Flavivirga spongiicola: one gene and its partner. Each later gene encodes a partner of the first gene's protein in a complex. Links are inferred from orthologs where the notes say so. Each region holds a gene or a part of one and is shown on either strand. Other genes may lie near its edges.

What was found. The genes of interacting proteins can lie anywhere in the genome.
Region 2: the proteins of pheT (region 1) and pheS are in contact, whole or in part, in a crystal structure (PDB 6P24), measured with the Escherichia coli proteins. The link is inferred for Flavivirga spongiicola from one-to-one orthologs.

Annotation. Positions count from the first base shown.
Region 1 is NZ_JAUOEO010000001.1:4,399,788-4,403,955, forward strand. What follows is about bases 601-3,706. They hold pheT (phenylalanine--tRNA ligase subunit beta), read left to right. Parts: upstream 601-993; coding sequence 994-3,420; downstream 3,421-3,706. Other genes in these bases: Q4Q47_RS17630 (peroxiredoxin family protein), read right to left, coding at 601-749; Q4Q47_RS17640 (phosphatase PAP2 family protein), read left to right, coding at 3,497-3,706. Outside these bases: more of Q4Q47_RS17630, read right to left, coding at 1-600; more of Q4Q47_RS17640, read left to right, coding at 3,707-4,168.
Region 2 is NZ_JAUOEO010000001.1:2,424,927-2,428,376, forward strand. Bases 532-3,450 are described here. They hold pheS (phenylalanine--tRNA ligase subunit alpha), read left to right. Parts: upstream 532-1,440; coding sequence 1,441-2,460; downstream 2,461-3,450. Other genes in these bases: Q4Q47_RS09630 (CvpA family protein), read right to left, coding at 532-668; Q4Q47_RS09635 (hypothetical protein), read left to right, coding at 939-1,295; Q4Q47_RS09645 (hypothetical protein), read left to right, coding at 2,471-2,866; Q4Q47_RS09650 (NAD(P)H-dependent glycerol-3-phosphate dehydrogenase), read right to left, coding at 3,100-3,450. Also shown: Q4Q47_RS09625 (hypothetical protein), read left to right, coding at 1-147; more of Q4Q47_RS09630, read right to left, coding at 150-531.

The sequences.
Region 1 (4,168 bases):
TCAGGAAATGAAAATTCAACTTTATCATAACCTTCTTTTAGAAAGGTAAGAGTATTGGCATCCGGTAACTCATAAGTGTTGTTACGTTTAGCCACAAAGGGTTCCTGAAAATGATCTCCAGAATAGAATGTACCAACCATGGAGCTATCGGTCACCATAGCGGAGAAAAAAAAGGCATGTGCACCATCAAAAGTTGATAACTTAAGTTGATTTCCATCCAATACACCTTCCAAATAGCGATAATCGCCTGTGGTTGTTCTAAAAGTTCCTGTTACCATATTCCCATTCTGACTAAAAATCCCTTTTGCTATGTATTTGTTGGCATCAGAATCCGGACTAAAAACTGTCTCCCAATTTCCAGAAATATCATGTTTAGCATTTTCTGAGGTATCAAACCGAGTCCTGTTTTTTTCAGCAGAGAACCCCATGACTCTGTTTAAGCCTGCTTTCACAAAACGCCCCACCAACTTATTGTTTTCAATTTTAGCAACTAAATAGCCTTCAAAAACGGGCATTCTTATAAATACTGAGTCATTTTTATAGGTAACATCATCAACTTCAATAACTTCTTCGGCATTTAAAATATGTAATTTATTTTCAGAAATCACCTTAAAATTAAATGGTAAATCGGCTGTCTCATTTACTTTTAATAAAGCACGGTATGTACCTGTCTTGAGCTTATTTATTTTAATGTCCTGTTTACAAGCAAAGACAAAAAGAGTTAATAGTGTTATGATGATATGTTTCATGTGTTTATATTTATTGTTTTTTATTTGTCACATGTAGCATCCATACAATCATTGTTCTTGGATATCGAACTTTTAGTTATGGATGTTTCATAAAAGATCGTTTGAATTACATTATTCGAAATAACAACTTAATACTAACAAATAAAAGATAATAATTATACTTTTTAAGCCCACAAATTACAAGCAATATTTGAATGCTAGCTTCAATATTTTATCTTTGCACTCTTAAAATGGTAAATTTTTTATGAAAATTTCTTACAATTGGTTAAAACAGTTTTTAAAAACCGAGTGGACACCAGAACAAACTAGCGAATTGCTTACTGATTTGGGGCTTGAAGTTGAAGGTGTTGAAACCTATCAATCTGTTAAAGGAGGACTGGAAGGTGTCGTTATTGGAAAGGTTTTAACCAGTGTTAAACACCCTAATGCCGATAAACTAAAAATAACAACTGTAAATATAGGAGGCGAATCTCCTTTACAAATAGTTTGTGGTGCACCAAATGTGGGTGTTGGACAAAAAGTACCCGTTGCTACTATTGGAACGACTTTGTATAATGAAGAAGGTGACCCCTGGACTATAAAAAAAGGCAAAATACGTGGTGAAGAAAGTCATGGAATGATTTGTGCTGAAGATGAGCTAGGCTTAGGGAAATCTCATGATGGCATCATGGTTTTAGATGCCGCCGTTAAAGTGGGAACACCAGCTGCCGATCTTTTTGATATAGAAAACGATCAGGTATTCGAAATTGGGTTGACCCCCAACAGAGCAGATGCTATGAGCCATTTAGGAACAGCACGTGACCTAAAAGCTGGTTTAGTTCAAAAAGATATCAATTTAGAGCTTATCACACCATCAGTAAGTTCTTTTCGTATTGATAATCGTACACTTAAAATTGATATAGATGTAAAAAATAAAGATCTGGCACCTCGCTACTGTGGTGTTACTATATCTGGACTAAAAGTTAAAGAATCTCCTGCCTGGTTACAACACCGGTTAAAAGCGATCGGTTTAAGCCCAATAAATAATATCGTTGATGCTACAAACTATGTATTACACGATTTAGGACAGCCATTACATGCTTTTGATGCTGTAAAGATCTCTGGTAATAAAGTTGAAGTAAAAACTTTAGCTGCAGGAACAAAGTTTACGACCTTAGATGGTGTAGAACGTGAATTACACGAAGATGATTTAATGATCTGTGATGCCGAAAAACCGATGTGTATTGCTGGAGTTTTTGGAGGTATTGATTCTGGAGTTACCGAAGCTACAACCAGTATCTTTTTAGAAAGTGCTTATTTTAATCCTGTTAGCATCCGTAAGTCTGCTAAAAGACACGGATTAAATACAGATGCTTCTTTTAGATTTGAACGCGGTATTGATCCTAATATTACAGAATATGCATTAAAACGTGCCACCTTATTGATTCAAGAAATAGCAGGTGGAGAAATTACCAGCGATTTAATTGACCTATATCCGAATAAAATTAAAGATTTTGAGGTTCGGTTAAGCTTTGAGAACGCTAAAAAACTAATTGGAGAAGAGATTCCTAAAGAAGTTATTAAACGTATTTTATCATCATTAGATATAAAAGTAAACAATGTTACCGAAGCTGGTTTAGGTTTAACCGTACCTGCTTATAGAAATGATGTACAAAGAGAAGCTGATATTATTGAAGAAATATTGCGTGTGTATGGATACAACAATATCAATACGACGAAAAAATTAAACGCTTCTATTTCGGGAACATCAAAGTTTGAAGATTATAAAATACAAAATACCATAGGAAATCAATTGGTCTCACAAGGTTTCTATGAAATCCTTTCTAATTCATTAACGACTCCGGATTACACAGCCTTAAGCGAACAATTGAAGGAAGAACACAATATTAGTATACTAAACGCTCTAAGTAATGATTTGTCCATTTTAAGGCAATCTCTATTATTTTCTGGCCTGGAAGCTATATCGTTTAACATTAATAGAAAACGTGCAGATTTAAAGTTGTTTGAATATGGTAAAACATATCATGGTTTTGGTGACAAAAGAGAAGAATTAAAACATTTATCACTTTTTGTAACTGGAAACCAAATCATAGAGAATTGGCATAGTACGAGTAAAAAGAGTGATTTCTTTTTAATTAAAGGGTACATTATTGCTGTACTTCAACGCTTAGGTATTTCGAGATTTAATGAAACTCCTGTCAAAAATGACTTTTTTAGTGAAGGTCTTGAATTTAACCAGGGAAAAACTAAATTAGTTGACTTTGGATTAATAAAAAAACCAATCCTTAAACATTTTGATATTTCTCAAGAAGTATTATTTGCAAATTTTAATTGGGATGCCATTCTGGATTTAGTTAAGCATAACAAGATTAAATTTAAGGCGATTCCCAAATACCCGGAAGTACGTCGTGATTTTGCTTTATTATTAGATAAAAAAGTCACTTTTGAATCTATTTATAAAATAGCAAAGCAAAGTGAGAAACAATTATTAAAAAATGTCAATTTATTTGATGTTTATCAAGGGAAAAAATTGCCAAAAGGTAAAAAAAGTTACGCTGTTAGTTTTACGTTACAAGACGAAAACAAAACCCTTACTGATAAGCAAATTGATAAAATAATGAACAAGTTGCAAACTAATTTTGAAAAGCAGCTTGGTGCCGAGCTGCGATAATATGACATTGCAAAAAGTTTTTTTTCTAACCTTTATATTCTTTGCCTCATTTAAATTGAGCGCACAGAAAATACACTTGAAAAAAACTAAAGACACAGCTTCTGTAATTCAATTAGCTGGCTACGATGCTAAACAAGCTCTTTTAGGTATTAAGCATTCTTTTACCCGGCCTTTTCATTGGAAAAAGAAAGATTTTACAACTTTAGGAGCAATAAGTCTGGGGCTCTTTGGACTTTCTACTATAGATGATGAAGGTAGTGCTTTTTTTATTCGTCAAGAACCCTATGTGCCAAATGTATTTCAGGAAGCAGGCACCAGATTTGGCAGCCCGCAAGTTTATTTTATTGCAAATGCCGGATTGTATGGTTTTGGTTTATTGACTAAAAATGAAAAGATTAGAAAAACAAGTGTATTAATTATTTCATCTTCATTTACCACGGGACTCATACAAAGCTTTAGCAAAACTGCTTTCGGTAGAGTCCGACCTAAAAACGGCTATAAAAGCACAGAATTTCGATTTTGGTCGAAAGAACCTCAATTTCATTCATTTCCATCCGGACATACTGTTTTATCTATGACCATGACTCATGCTATCGCGAAACAATTTGACAATGTATGGTCTAAAGTTGGTATATATACACTAGGTTCTATAGTTCCTATTTCAAGATTGTTTGCAGGTGTACACTGGCTTACAGATGTTGCCTTAGGAACTGTAATAAGTATTGCTGTTGTTGATTCTGTAGATAAA
Region 2 (3,450 bases), 2.0 Mb from region 1 along the record:
TGTAGATCTTTATTGGTCGAAACCCCAAATCCACAAATAACTTTCGCAATGAGTTATACAGAGATAAAGGAAATACAAGATTTAGTAAAAGGCACTTTGTTTCAAATGGGATTAAATAAAATACTTAACGATAATACCATTAAATAGATTTATGCTTCATCCTCGGTAGTATCATCATCTACATCACCTTCATTTAAAACATTTGGAAGAATCATTGGTACTAAAGATTTTACTGGTTTGTAGAATGCAGAGGCTTCTAAATCTTCTTCATCAGCAAATGGGATAGCACTATTCATTTTATCAAAAATAATTAAAATCACACTTAAGATCAATGCAATTTTAAGAGCTCCAAAGAGACCTCCAAGAAGCTTATTTATAATGCCAAGGGCAGCGAAATTTGCTAATTTGGTCAACGCTTTTCCAGCTAACGCAATAGTTAAAACAATTATTACAAAGGTTATAGCAAAAGCAACAATATTAATAGTGTTCGCATTCCAGTCTACTTTGCTTTCTAAAAAATCACCAGCAAAATTGCTAAAATGTATCGCTCCATAAACACCAGCAATTAAAGCAACTAAAGAGGCGACTTCAACAAAGAGGCCTTTCATAAAACCACGAATAAGACCGAATAAAATTAAAGCTCCTAAAACAATGTCTATAATACCCATAGTTAATCTAAAAATTATCCGAACCTTGGTGTCGGGGTTTTCTATTCACCTCTCCTTTAGAGAGGTCAGAATTGCCTTTTTTGGCAATTCTGGATGAGGTTAAATACAAAATTTCGATTTTTGACCTAAAAATCAAAATAAAACTTGCCAAATACCCCTATGGCTTGCCTCGGGGATGATCGGTTTCAAGAAATTTTTTATTTAGAATTTAAACAAAGATAAAATAATAGTCCCACTTAGGTTTATTAACTTTGTAACTTTGAATTTATTATGTCTAGAGACGAACAATTAAAAGAACGCTGGCAGTTGGTAGTAAAAAAACTATCCGATCAATTTGCTGATGGTGAGGCTTTAGACCTCGATGCCATTATTTATTTAATTGGAGTGCAAGAATTGGGGCAACTAGATAGAAGCTTTAAAAAAGATCAGAAGTTAGACCTCATGCACATTGCTATCTGTAAATTGCTTATACCATATGGGTATTATGAGCTGGATTTTGTAGATAATGATGGGTGGCCACACTATAAAACGCTAGAAGCCCTTCCCCATTTAAAAGCAGGTGAGCAAAGTGTTTTAATGAAAGAAGCCATCGTTAACTATTTTTTAGAAACCGAATACATTAATTAGTTTTTGGACGTTACTTTTTGAGAAAAACAAAAGGTCAGGCTTTTCACTATATCTTTTTACAAAAAAGTAAAAAGGATGCCATTGCAATCCTTAACGCAAATCCCGATAAATTGATTAAATTTGCATTCATTTTTGAAATGACGCCATGATAGATAAAATAAAAGAACTCATTGCTGAAGCTGAAACCTTTAAAACACAATCTAAAGAAGAAGTAGAAGCATTCCGTATAAAATATTTAGGTAAAAAAGGATTACTAAATGACTTTTTTGCTGAGTTTAAAAATGTAGCTAACGACCAGAAAAAGGAATTTGGTCAAACTATTAATAAACTTAAAAAAACAGCCGAAGATAAGGTAAACGCTTTAAAAGAAGAGCTAGAAAGTAAAGAAGAAGTCATAGGTGTTTACGGGGATTTATCACGTCCAGGAGAACCTATTCAAATTGGTGCGCGCCACCCTATTTCGATTGTGAAAAATCAAATTATCGATATCTTTTCTCGTATAGGTTTTAACGTTAGTGAAGGACCAGAAATAGAAGATGATTGGCATAATTTTACAGCCTTAAACTTGCCAGAGTATCATCCCGCACGCGATATGCAGGATACATTTTTTATTCAAACAAATCCAGATATCTTGTTGCGTACACACACCAGTTCTGTGCAAGTACGTTATATGGAAAATAACGCACCGCCAATACGTACTATTTCACCAGGTAGAGTATATAGAAATGAAGCCATTTCGGCACGATCACATTGTTTTTTCCATCAGGTGGAAGGTTTGTATATAGATAAAGATGTGAGTTTTGCTGATTTAAAACAAACACTTCAGCATTTTACAACCGAAATGTTTGGAAAATCTAAAATACGTCTACGCCCGTCGTACTTTCCATTTACAGAACCAAGTGCAGAAATAGATGTGTATTGGGGCTTAGAAACCGAAACCGATTACAAAATCACGAAAGGTACAGGTTGGTTAGAAATTGGAGGTTGTGGTATGGTAGACCCTAATGTTTTAGAAAACTGTAAAATAGACTCCACTGAATATTCAGGGTTTGCATTTGGAGTTGGTATAGACCGTATAGCGATGCTGTTACATCAAATTGGAGATATTCGTTTATTGAGTGAGAACGATGTTAGGTTTTTAGAGCAGTTTAAGAGTGCTTTGTAAAAAAGCGTGAATGAAAAAAGACATCCAAATTCCAAAAGTTGAAGACGTTTACATCGCTATTGTAAATGAGTACAACGACATTTACAAGACGCAAGATTGGAATGCCTATATTATAAACGATAAAGACGTTGACTTAGAAATGATTCTTATTGTTACTAGTGGCTATTCTGAAGATAAAATGACTTCTGTATTTAGAAAAAAACTAGATAAACTTCCAAAAAAGAGCTACGCAAAAATAGAATTGATGCAAGAGGGTTTGTTCGCTTTAAACAATACTTTTAAAGTTACTTTTTTTGAAGGCAATACCATGTTTGATAAAACCTACTTGTTTAGAAAGAATACGATTAATTTAAAAGCTTTACAACCAGTTCCTTTAATGAGTGTTAAAGGTGTTTTGGTGAAGTAAACCCTTCCGCCTTTAATTCCTTTTATAGAAATTAAATTCACCTTCCCTTCTTCGAATGGAAGAATTTGGTTTACAGTTTCATTTAAATTTTAAAGAAAGATATTATTTAGCAAATTTATAAAAACTCTCCTCCTTCTAAAGGAGGAGTGGATTCAATTTCGAGGTGGTTTATTTTTATGCCTTGAACTAGCATTTTTTTTATTGTATTTTAAACAAAACTAGTATAACTACCCTTAATCTAACTTATCAGTTAATTTTTTAAACACTTTTTTTGGGTTTTTACCTTCATATAAAACTTGGTAAACGGCATTAATGATTGGGAGTTGTGTTTTTTTTGCGTTTTTCTGATTAAGTAAATGAGCACTTTTTGTAGCATAATAACCTTCAGCAACCATATTCATTTCCATTTGAGCCGATTTCACCGTGTAACCCTTACCAATCATATTACCAAACATGCGATTTCTGGAAAAAACCGAATAGCCAGTTACCAATAAATCACCTAGATAAGCAGAGTTATTGATGTTACGTTTCATTTTATGCATTTTTTTAATAAAACGTTTCATTTCCCTAATAGAGTTGCTCAT